DNA from 2 places in the Kitasatospora sp. NPDC056651 genome. Region 2 is predicted to be linked to the other one. Evidence: riboswitches for the same ligand, from Rfam matches in the RefSeq annotation. Region 2 holds a riboswitch; the other holds the start of a gene.
The links. A riboswitch is a leader RNA that binds a small molecule or an ion and turns the genes downstream of it on or off. The one in region 2 is predicted to bind cobalamin.
Positions count from the first base shown of each region.

Region 1: it holds a riboswitch for cobalamin, as region 2 does, so the genes downstream of both, ACFRAR_RS21400 (FecCD family ABC transporter permease) here and ACFRAR_RS03685 (cobalamin biosynthesis protein) in region 2, are expected to answer to the same signal.

Region 1 covers NZ_JBHTWX010000054.1:13,221-19,006, forward strand. The annotation lists gene sodN (superoxide dismutase, Ni) at 77-472, shown strand; cobalamin riboswitch at 561-710, shown strand; gene ACFRAR_RS21400 (FecCD family ABC transporter permease) at 820-1,884, shown strand; gene ACFRAR_RS21405 (ABC transporter ATP-binding protein) at 1,908-2,717, shown strand; gene ACFRAR_RS21410 (ABC transporter substrate-binding protein) at 2,740-3,732, shown strand; gene ACFRAR_RS21415 (nuclear transport factor 2 family protein) at 3,820-4,203, shown strand; gene ACFRAR_RS21420 (GNAT family N-acetyltransferase) at 4,214-4,690, shown strand; gene ACFRAR_RS21425 (anti-sigma regulatory factor) at 4,879-5,289, shown strand; gene ACFRAR_RS21430 (RNA polymerase sigma factor SigF) at 5,465-5,786, shown strand, end outside.
Region 2 covers NZ_JBHTWX010000004.1:77,599-83,384, reverse strand. The annotation lists gene ACFRAR_RS03695 (putative cobaltochelatase) at 1-1,985, opposite strand, end outside; gene ACFRAR_RS03690 (cobyric acid synthase) at 2,050-3,588, opposite strand; gene ACFRAR_RS03685 (cobalamin biosynthesis protein) at 3,585-4,580, opposite strand; cobalamin riboswitch at 4,688-4,821, opposite strand; gene ACFRAR_RS03680 (alpha/beta hydrolase family protein) at 5,161-5,786, shown strand, end outside.

The DNA of each region.
Region 1 (5,786 bases), on a different contig from region 2:
CCACCGCCCGATCGCGAAACCGGGAGGGCGGAAGGGTAATCTCAGGCGCGGGAAGACGATCTAAGGAAGGACTCCCATGTTCTCTCGTCTGTTTGCACCGCGCGCCACCGCCCACGCCCACTGCGACCTGCCCTGCGGCGTGTACGACCCGGCGCAGGCCAAGCTGGAGGCCGAGTCCGTCAAGGCCACCCAGGAGAAGTACCAGGCCAACGAGGACCCGCACTTCCGCGCCCGCGCCATCATCATCAAGGAGCAGCGCGCCGAGGCCGTCAAGCACCACATCTCGGTGCTGTGGAGCGACTACTTCAAGGCCCCGCACTTCGAGAAGTACCCGCAGCTGCACCAGCTGATCAACGACACCCTGAAGGCCGCCTCGGCCGCCAAGGCGTCCACCGACCCGGCCACCGGCCAGGCCCTGCTGGACCTGATCGCCGAGGTCGACAAGATCTTCTGGGAGACCAAGCAGGCCTGAGCCTGACGCGTCGCCACCCGGCCGCCCCCGTCCGCACCGTCGGACGGGGGCGGTCGTGCGTTCACGTCCGACCCGCCCTCGGTAAGGGTCGCTTGGCCTGAGCGGCTGTTATGCTGCCAAGGCGTCCGAGGGGGAAGTCCGGTGTGAATCCGGCGCTGACCCGCAACGGTGAGCACGGCCCGTACCAGCCCGGACGGCCGTGCCAGCCCGATCGCCCCCGGCCGCTCGACCTCCCGACAACTCGCCGCGGACTGCGAGGGGAACGGCGCCCCGGCACCCCCGCGGTCCGCGCCCGCCCCGGCGCACCCACGGCCCGAGGCAAGGCGCCACCCGTGAACCGCGCACCCGTGAACCGTGCAGCCGGCCCGCCCACCCGTCGAATACCCGTCGCCCCGCTCGCCGCCGGCCTCGCCGCCGCGCTGCTGCTCTCGCTGGTCTGCGGGGTCGCCCTCGGCTCCTCCGGGATCGGCCTGTCCCGCGTCCTGCGGCTGCTCGGCGCCGGGCTCACCGGCGGCCGGCTGGACGCGGACGAGGCCGCCGCCTACGCGATCGTCTGGGAGATCCGGCTGCCGCGCACCGTCCTGGCCGCGGTGGTCGGCGCCGGGCTGGCCGCCTGCGGGACCGCCGTCCAGGCCCTGGTGCGCAACTCCCTGGCCGACCCCTTCGTGCTCGGCATCTCCTCCGGCGCGGCCGTCGGCGCCAACGCCGTCCTGCTGTTCGGCGCCTTCGCCTCGCTCGGGGTCTGGGCGATCTCCGCCTCCGCCTTCGGCTCCGCGCTCGTCGCCATGACCCTGGTCTACCTCGCCGCCCGCACCGCGTACGGGCTCACCCCGCTGCGCCTGGTGCTCACCGGCACCGCCCTGTCCTACGGCTTCTCCGCCGCCACCACCCTGATGGTCTTCGCCGCCGACCGCGGCGAGGCCGCCCGGGACGCCATGATGTGGCTGCTCGGCAGCCTCGGCGGCGCCACCTGGGGCTCGGTGCCGATCGCCGCCGCCACCGTGCTGGCCGGCCTCGCCTACCTGGGCTGCGCCGCCGGCCGGCTGGACGCGCTCGCCATGGGCGACGAGACCTCCGCCTCGCTCGGCGTGGACCCGGACCGGCTGCGCCGCGAGCTGTTCGTGGTGACCGCCGCCGTGACCGGCACCGTGGTCGCGGTCAGCGGGGCGATCGGCTTCGTCGGGCTGCTGATGCCGCACCTGGCGCGGATGCTGGTCGGCGCCGGGCACCGCCGGGTGCTGGTGATCGCACCGCTCGCCGGGGCCCTGCTGCTGGTCTGGGTGGACATCGCCTCGCGCACCCTGCTGGCGCCCGCCGAACTGCCCGTCGGGGTGTTCACCGCGGTGCTCGGCGTGCCCGCCTTCCTGCTGATGATGCGCCGCCGCGGCCAGGCCTTCGGAGCCGCCCGATGAACCGGCTGAACGGGATGAACCGGATGACCGACCCGACCGGGGCCCGGGGCCCGGGCGAGGACCTCGCCGTCGACGCCGTCTCGGTGGAGCTGGCCGGCACCCGGCTGGTCCACGAGGTGAGCCTGGACGCCGCCGCCGGCCGGGTGGTCGGACTGGTCGGACCGAACGGCAGCGGCAAGTCGACCCTGCTGCGCTGCGTCTACCGGGTGCTCAAGCCGGCCGGCGGCGCGGTCCGGCTGGCCGGCGACGACCTGCACGCGCTCACCGCCCGCGAGACGGCCCGGCGGGTGGCCGCGCTGACCCAGGAGCACTCCGCCGAGTTCGACTTCACGGTCGCCGAAGTGGTCGCCATGGGCCGGCTGCCGCACCGCCGCGGCTTCGGCGCCCCGGCCGACGGCGACGAGGAGCGCTGCGCCGAGGCCCTGCGCAAGGTCCGCGCCGGGCACCTCGCCGAACGGGGCTTCCTGAGCCTGTCCGGCGGCGAGAAGCAGCGGGTGCTGTTCGCCCGCGCGCTGGTCCAGGAGCCACGGCTGCTGGTGCTGGACGAACCCACCAACCACCTCGACATCGCGCACCAGCTGGAGGTGCTGGCCCTCGCCCGCGAGGCCGGACCGACGGTGGTCACCGCGCTGCACGACCTCAACCTGGCGGCGAGCCACTGCGACCTCCTGTACGTGCTGCGGGCCGGCCGGATCGTCGCCTCCGGCCCGCCCCACGAGGTGCTCCGGCCCGCCCTGCTGGCCGAGGTGTTCGGCGTCCGCGCCACCCCGGTGCGGCACCCGGAGACCGGCGCCCTCCAGCTGCTGTTCGACCGCCTCGCCCCCTCCGCCTGACCAGCCCCCCGAAGGAACCACCGTGCGCACCAAGGCCGTTGCCGCCACCGCCCTGCTCACCCTCGGACTCACCGCCTGCGGCGCCGAGATCGCCCCCGAGGAGGCCGCCGCCGGCTCCGCCCACTACCCGGTGACGGTGGAGAACTGCGGCGAGAAGCTCACCTTCGACCACAAGCCCGCCCGGGTGGTCACCAACGACGTCAACATCACCGAGCTGATGCTCTCGCTCGGCCTCGCCGACCGGATGGCCGGCTACGTGATGCCCGACGACAAGGGGAAGATCGACGCGGTGGCCTGGAAGGACGGCTACCAGCAGACCACCTGGCTCTCCAAGAAGGTGCTCACCAAGGAGATCGCGCTGGACGCCAAGGCCGACCTGGTCTTCGCCGGCTGGCACTACGGCTTCGTCGAGGGCACCGGCGTCACCCCGCAGGCGTTCAAGGCGCTCGGGGTCGACTCGTACGTGCTCAGCGAGTCCTGCCGCAGCGGCAAGGGCGCCGAGCGCGGCGTGATGGACCCGCTGGAGGCGCTCTACACCGACCTGGCCAACCTCGGCGAGATCTTCGACGTCAAGGACCGCTCCGACAAGCTGATCGCCGACTTCAAGGCGCGGATCGCCGCCGTCCCGCGGCCCGAGCGCCACCCGTCCGTCTTCCTGTACGACAGCGGGCAGGACAAGCCGTACACCGCCGGGAAGTTCGCCGCCGCGAACGAGATCATCACCCGGGCCGGCGGCGGCAACATCATGGGCGACCGGGCCGACACCTGGTTCACGGCCGGCTGGGAGAGCGTGGTGCGGCTCGATCCGGAGGTGATCGTGATCAACGACTACGCGACCCCCCGCGCCGAGGAGAAGCGCCGGTTCCTCAAGTCCTTCCCGCCGCTGGCCGACGTCGCCGCGGTCAGGAACGACCGGATCTTCGTCATGGACTACGTCGACCTGGTGGAGAGCCCGCGCAACCCGGCCGCGATCGGCGCGCTGGCCGAGTACCTGCGCACCGTGCCGGCCCGCTGACCGACCGCCGACCGCGCTCCTCCGACCGGACGGCCGGGCGTACGCTCAAGGTACGGACCGACGGAACCCGACCGGAGGAGCGAGATCATGACCACCGTGGCGGGCCCCGCCGCCTTCGACGCCCGCGCACTGCGCGAGGGCATCGAACACGGCGACGCCGAAACCCTCCTGGCGCTCTACGCCGAGGACGCCGAACTGCGCATGGTCGATCGCAAGACCCAGCCCAGCCACCCCCTGGTGATGCACGGGCGGGCGGAGATCGGCGCCATGCTGGACGACGTCTACGGCCGCGAGATGACCCACAAGCTGGAACAGGTGGTGGTCCAGGGCGACCACGTCGCCTTCCTGGAATCCTGTCGCTACCCGGACGGCGTCCGGGTGTTGATGTCCTCGATGGCCGACCTGCGGGACGGACGGATCGTCGACCAGACCTCCGTCCAGGCCTGGGACGAGACCGGTCCCGAGCAGTAGGCTCACAGTCATGATCCGCACCGCCGTCGCCAGCGACGTCCCCGTCATCCACGCCATGATCCGTGAACTCGCGGACTACGAGAAGGCCCTGCACGAGGCGAAGGCCACCGAGGCCCAGCTGCACGACGCCCTGTTCGGCGAGAGCCCGGCGCTGTTCGGCCTGATCGCCGAGGACGGGACCACCGGCGAGCCGGTCGGCTTCGCGCTCTGGTTCCGCAACTTCTCGACCTGGCGCGGCACCCACGGGATCTACCTGGAGGACCTGTACGTCCGCCCGGAGGCCCGCGGCGGCGGCCACGGCAAGGCGCTGCTGCTGGAGCTCGCCCGGATCGCCGTCGAGCGCGGCTACTCCCGGGTCGAGTGGTCGGTCCTGGACTGGAACCAGCCCTCGATCGACTTCTACAAGTCGATCGGCGCGGTGTCGATGGACGAGTGGACGGTCTACCGTCTCACCGACGGGGCGCTGGCCGCCGCCGGACAGCGCTGAACGGTCCCGTACGGGCCGGGGAAAGGGTCTGCCACCCTGCGTCGCAATGCCTTACCATGAGTAACTCCCGAACCGGGGTGCGGAAGGCAGAGCGATGGCGGATCCGCGGCACCGGGGCCCCTCCGGGGGTAGCAAGCGGTAACAAGCGGGGTACCAAGAAAGCACAGCGCGCCACCCAGGAGGCAAGGGTGTCCCAGATCGACGGCGATCTCGGTGTTCAGGACTTCGTGGAGGTCCGGCTGCCCGCAGCGGGCGCCTACCTCTCCGTGCTGCGAACAGCGACGGCCGGGTTGGCGGCCCGGCTGGATTTCACCCTCGACGAGATCGAGGACCTGCGGATCGCGGTCGACGAGGCCTGCGCCATCCTGCTCCAGCAGGCGGTGCCCGGCTCCGTACTGTCCTGCGAGTTCCGGCTGGTCGGCGACTCGCTGAAGGTGACCGTCGCCGCACCGACCACCGACGGCAAGGCTCCCGAACGGGACACCTTCGCCTGGACGGTGCTCTCCGCGCTGGCCGGCGAGGTCGACTCCTCGGTCGCCGAGGACAACACCGTGTCGATCAGCCTGCACAAGAAGCGCGGCGGGACCCCGGCCCACTAGTCGGGCCGGCCGGCAGCGAGCAGCACCCAGCACCACCCGCGCAAGGGCCGTCCGCCGATCCCCGCTCCGGGGCCCGGCGGGCGGCTCCCGGTACCGCCCCCGGGGCGGTACGACCAACGAGACGATTCCGGGGCCGCCGGCCCCGGTGCTCCCGGAACGGAACGGGGGAATGGCCGTGAGTGATCTGGACCGTACCGGCCTCGCGACGGCGGGACCTGCCGTACCGACCCAGGCGAGCGTTCCCGGCCTCGCCGCCAACGACGAAGCGCACCCGAAGGACGCCCACCGGATGAGCCACCCCACCGAGCCGACGTCCGATCCGACGCCCGCCTCCGCGTCCCCGCCGGGCCCGGTGAGCCCGGCGGGCCCGGTGGACCCCGCGGACGAGACGAAGGCAGCGAACGCAGCGGACCCGGCGGCCGAGGCGGACCCGGCACCCGAGGCCGAACTGCACGGCGCGGTGCCCGCCCAGGGCTCGCACCGCACCGGCGCCCCGG
Region 2 (5,786 bases):
AGGCGGACCGGTCCGGACTCGCAGTCCAGCACCACGCTCGCGGTGCCCTGCGCCGCGAACAGCGCCGCCGCGCGCCGCGACCGGGCGAGCGCGTCCCGCCCGCCGGTGGCCCGGCCGTCGGTCACCACCACCAGCAGCGGGCGCCGGTTCGGGTCGCGCAGCCGCTCGACCCGCAGCACCTCGTGCGCCCGCAGCAGCCCCTCGGCCAGCGGGGTCCGCCCGCCGGTGGGCAGCGACTCCAGCCGGGCCGCGCCGACCTCCACCGAGGAGGTGGGCGGCAGCGCCAGCTCGGCGCCCGCGCCCCGGAAAGTGACCATGCCGATCTTGTCGCGGCGCTGGTAGGCGTCCATCAGCAGCGACAGCACCGCGCCCTTGACGGCGGTCATCCGCTGCCGGGCCGCCATCGAACCGGAGGCGTCCACCACGAACAGCACCAGGTTGGACTCCCGTCCCTGGCGCACCTGTTCGCGGAAGTCGTCCTTGTGCAGCACCAGCGCCCGCCCGCTGCGCCCGCGCGCCGCCTGGTGCGGCGCGGCGGCCTGGAGGGTCGCGGTCAGGTGCAGCCGGCCGAGCGCGCCCTGCGGGCGGCGGGCACGGATGGTGTGCCCGCCGGTGGTCTCGGCGGGGGAGCGGCGGCCCTGGGCGCCGTGGCCGGTGCCCCGCACGGTGAACAGCCGGGTCCGGTACGGGTCCGCCGCCGCGACCGGCGCCGACTCCTTCGCGGGGGCCGGGTGCTGGGCCGGTACGGGCTGCCGCGCGGCCTCCCCGGCGTCCGTGGCCTCCCCGGCGTCCGGGGCTTCCGAGGCGGCTTCCGGGGCGGCCTCCGCGTGCGGGCCGTCGGACGGCTCGGGTGCGCCGCCGCCGTCCGGGCCGCCGCCGTCGGGGCCGCCGTCGGGCCCGTCGCCGTCCGGGCCGCCGTCGCCGTCGCCGTCCGGGCCGGGCCCGTCGCCCTCGGGCTCCGGGTCGTCCTGCCGTGCGTGCTCCTCCAGCGTCCGGTCCAGCTGCTCCTCGTCCAGTCCCGGCGCGTCGAAGGGGTTGCGGCGGCGCCGGTGCGGCAGCGCCAGCTGGGCGGCCTTGCGGACGTCCTCCTCCCGCACCTCGGCGCGCCCGTCCCAGGCGGCCAGCGCGACGGCCGTGCGGGCCATCACGATGTCCGCGCGCAGCCCGTCCACCTCGAACGCGGCGCACACGGCGGTGATCTGACGCAGCGCCACCTCCGTCAGCTCGACCGCTGGAAGCAACTCGCGCGCGGCGGTGATGCGTTCGGCAAGAGCCCGCTCGTCCCGCGCGAACCGGGCGGTGAACGACGCCGGGTCCGCGTCGTACGCGAGCCGGCGCCGGACCACCTCGGCGCGCTCGGCCGGGTCCCGGGTGGCGGCGATCTCGACGGTCAGGCCGAACCGGTCGAGCAGCTGCGGCCGCAGCTCGCCCTCCTCCGGGTTCATCGTGCCGACCAGCAGGAACCGGGCCGCGTGCCGCACCGACACGCCCTCGCGCTCGACGTAGGAACGGCCCATCGCGGCGGCGTCCAGCAGCAGGTCCACCACGTGGTCCTGGAGCAGGTTCACCTCGTCGATGTAGAGCACGCCGCGGTGCGCCTTGGCGAGCAGTCCGGGCTCGTACGCCTTGACGCCCTCGGCCAGCGCCCGCTCCAGGTCGAGCGAGCCGACGATCCGGTCCTCGGCCACGCCGACCGGCAACTCGACCAGCTGGGACGGCCGTTCGTGGCCGGCGGGGGCGTCGTGCGGCCCGTCCGGGCACTGCGGGTCGGGCGCGGCCGGGTCGCAGGCGAAGCGGCAGCCGTCGACCGCGGCGATGTCCGGCAGCAGCCCGGCCAGCGCGCGCACCATGGTCGACTTCGCGGTGCCCTTCTCGCCGCGCACCAGCACGCCGCCCACGGCCGGGGAGACCGCGTTCAGCAGCAGTCCGAGCCGCAGGTCGGCCATGCCGACGACCGCGGTGAACGGATAGCGGACGTCACTCATGCCGTACCCCACTCCTGTCGTGTCCGGTCCTGCGGTCGTATCCGGTCCTGCGGCCGAACCCGGCTCATGCGTCACTCCCAGCGGTCCCGGGCGGGACGAACGGCAGCGATCCGGCCGCCGGCACCCCGCCCTCGATCAGCTTCCACAGCGCGTCGGTGTCGGCGTGCTCCGCGATCAGGTCGCCCAGCCGGTCCAGCCGGGCCTCGCGCGCGGCGGCGAAGGAGGTGTCCGGCGCGGGGACGAACGCCCGCCCGGCCGACTCGGCCACCTGGCGCAGCAGTTCGCGCCGGAACCCGTCGTTCTCCAGCGCGCCGTGCCAGGTGGTGCCCCACACCGAGCCCAGCCGGCAGCCGTCCAGGTTCCGCCCCGCACCGTCGGAGAAGAACCCCTCGCCACCGTCCACCGCCACCACCCCGTGGTGGATCTCGTAGCCCTCGACGCGCTGCCCGAACGCCTCGCCGACCGGCCGGGCCAGCACCTTCTCCACACCGAAGCGGACCCGGGTCGGCAGCAGTGCGAGCCCCTCGACCGCACCCGCCTTCGACTCGACCTCGTCCACGATCGAGTGCGCCAGCATCTGGTAGCCGCCGCAGACGCCGAGGATCGGCAGCCCGGCCGCCGCCCGCGCCTTCAGGGCCGGCTCCAGGCCGCGCTCGCGCAGCCAGGCGAGGTCCGCGACGGTGGCCCGGGTGCCGGGCAGCACCACCAGGTCGGCGTCGGCCAGCTCCTCCGGCCTGGTCGCCCAGCGCACCAGCACGCCGGGCTCCTGGGCGAGCGCGTCCAGGTCGGTGAAGTTGGACAGCCTCGGGAAGCGCACCACCGTCACCCGCAGCACGTCCGCGCCGAGCGGCCCGCGACCGTCCGTCCGGTCGACCACGGTGGACAGGTCCAGCGAGTCCTCGGCGTCCAGCCAGAGCCCGGGCAGCATCGGCAGCGTGCCCAGCACCGGACGGCCGGTCAGCTCGTGCAGCATCTCCAGTCCGGGGGCGAGCAGCCGCGCGTCGCCGCGGAACTTGTTGACGAACCAGCCCGCCACGTGCCGCTGGTCCTCGGCGGACAGCAGCGCCAGCGTCCCGTACATCGCCGCGAAGACCCCGCCGCGGTCGATGTCCCCGACCACCACCACCGGCAGGTCGGCGGCGGTGGCCAGGCCCATGTTGGCGATGTCGCGGTCGCGCAGGTTGATCTCGGCCGGCGAGCCCGCGCCCTCGCAGACCACCACGTCGAAGCGCCGGCGCAGGTCGACCAGGCACTCCAGGGCACGCTCCAGCAGGACGGGCTTGCGCTCGCGGTAGTCCAGCGCGCCCACCTCGGCGACCGGCCTGCCCAGCAGCACCACCTGGCTGCGGCCGTCCGCGCCCGGCTTGAGCAGCACCGGGTTCATCGCCGCCTCCGGCTCCACCCGGGCGGCCTGCGCCTGCATCGCCTGGGCGCGGCCGATCTCCGCGCCGTCGGCGGTGACGAAGGAGTTGAGCGACATGTTCTGCGCCTTGAACGGCGCGACCCGCACGCCCTGGCGGGCGAGCCAACGGCAGATCCCGGCCGTCACCACGCTCTTGCCCGCGTCCGAGGTCGTCCCCGCGACCAGCAGCGCGTTCGTCATGCCCTTCCCCTCTTCGCCAGGAGCGCGCGCAGCAGCACGTGCCCCGCGACCGTGGTACCCAGCGCCAGTGCGCCCACCCGCCGGGAGAGCGCGCAGGCGCGCTCGATGTCGTCCGCCGTCACCGGCCGCAGCTCCGCGCCCAGGACCGGCCGGTGCTCCTCCCGCTCGCCGTACCGGAGGGTCCCGCCCAGCCGGACGCCCACCGCGCCGGCGAACGCCGCCTCCGCCTGGCCCGCGTTCGGGCTCGGGTGTGCGGAGCCGTCCCGGCGCCAGACCCGCCAGGCCGTCCGGGGCTCGGGCGCGGCGGCCACCGTCAGCAGCGCCGTCAGCCGGGCGCCAGGCCAGCCCGCCAGGTCGTCCAGCCGGGCCGAGGCCCAGCCGAAGCGGGCGTAGCGCGGCGAACGGTGGCCGACCATGGCGTCCAGGGTGTTCACGGCGCGGAAGGCCAGCAGGCCGGGGGTGCCGGCCAGGGCGCCCCAGGTCAGCGCGTTCACCACGGCGTCGGCGGTGTTCTCGGCCACCGACTCGACCACCGCCCGGGCGATCTGCTGTCCGTCCAGCGCGCTCGGGTCCCGCCCGCACAGGTGCGGCAGCCGTTCCCGGGCGGCCGCGAGATCGTCCGCGGCCAGCGAGCGGCCGATGGCGCGCGCCTCCCGGGTCAGCGAGGTGCCGCCGAGCACCGTCCAGGTCGCGGCCGCCGCCAGCGCCGCCCGGCCCAGCGGGCGCCGGCCCACCGTACGGTCCAGCGCGAGCGCGCCCGTCGCGACCGCGCCCACGCACAGCGCCGTGTACCCGGCGCCGGCGGTGCGGTCGTCACGCCACAGCCGCCGCTCCAGCCGGGTCGCGGCGTCGCCGAAGGCGGCCACCGGGTGGCCCCGGCGCGGGTCGCCGAAGCGGGCGTCGGCGGCGTAGCCCGCGACGGCACCGAGCGCGAAGGCGACGGCGCGGGTCAGCGGGCGCGTCGTGGACGCGCGCGGCGTCGCAGGGGTCATCGGCCGCACGGCGGAAGGCAGCTCGGGGTCCGGCAGGGCGGGGCAGCCTGCATCGCGTGCGTGTCCTCACTCAGGGTCCGCGCCCTGGATCGACGTGACGGGGGCGAGAGTCTCCTGGCTTCCGGGTCGGACGCACCCTCGGAGCCTTCCAGCGGCCGTCGACGGCCCGCCGTGGCGATGTTCCGAGCGTGCTCCCCGGTGACAGTGGCGGGACCGCGCCGGACTTCCACCGGCTTCCTCTCCATGCCTCCGTATGGCCTCAGGATCCCATCACGGGCCCGAACCGGGAGTCAACCGAGGTCACGGAGGGGTTGGTCACAAGCGGGCCCGGCTGACGACCCGTGGGATCGCCGCCACTACACCCGTCGTCTCCTCCCGGCTTCTCCCGGCACGTCCCGTCTCCTCCCGGCACCGCGGGGCCGCGCCCGGGTGACCCGAACGGCTCAGTCCGGTGGCCGGGTGGGCGGTGCGCCGGTGAACTGGTGCACGAACACCGTCCGGTGCGTGAGCGACAGATCCGTGGGCGCGCTAGCGAGAGATCCGTGAGCGACGGAGCGGAGCAAGAGAACAGGGGAGCGAGATGCGTTGGGGAACCGCCGCCGTCGTGGCGGCCGCCGCGGTCGGGGCAGCCGTGCTGGTGGTCGGTCGTCGGGCCTCCGAACGGATGGTCCGTCCGGCGACCGCCCTCCGGGAGTCCGGACCGGTCCTGGTCCGGAACCTGGCTCCCGGCCGGATCACCTTCACGCGCGGCCCGGAGAGCCTGCGCCGCGGCCGCTGGGCGGTCGAGTGGGGGGACGGCGGACACGCGGTCGTCGAGGAGGTCCTGCACAGCGACGAACAGGGCGTCACCCGTCGGCTGGTCCGCGCCGACCGCGGCACCCTCACCCCGGGCACCGAGGTCCGCTTCACGCCCCGGGTCCTGCTCGGCGACCCGACCGAGGCGCTCGGCCTCGCCTTCACCGACACCACCGCCGACGGCGAGCTCGGTGCCCTGCCCGCCTGGCGGATCGACGGCAAGCGCGGCACCTGGGTGATCCTGGTGCACGGTCCCGAGGCCGACCGCGGGCAGACCCTCCCGGTGCTCCCCGTCCTCCACCGGCTCGGCCTGCCCGTCCTCTCCGTCACCTACCGCGGCGACCGGGGCGCCCCCGCCTCCCCGGACGGGCTGAGCCACTTCGGCGAGACCGAGTGGCGCGACATCGAGTC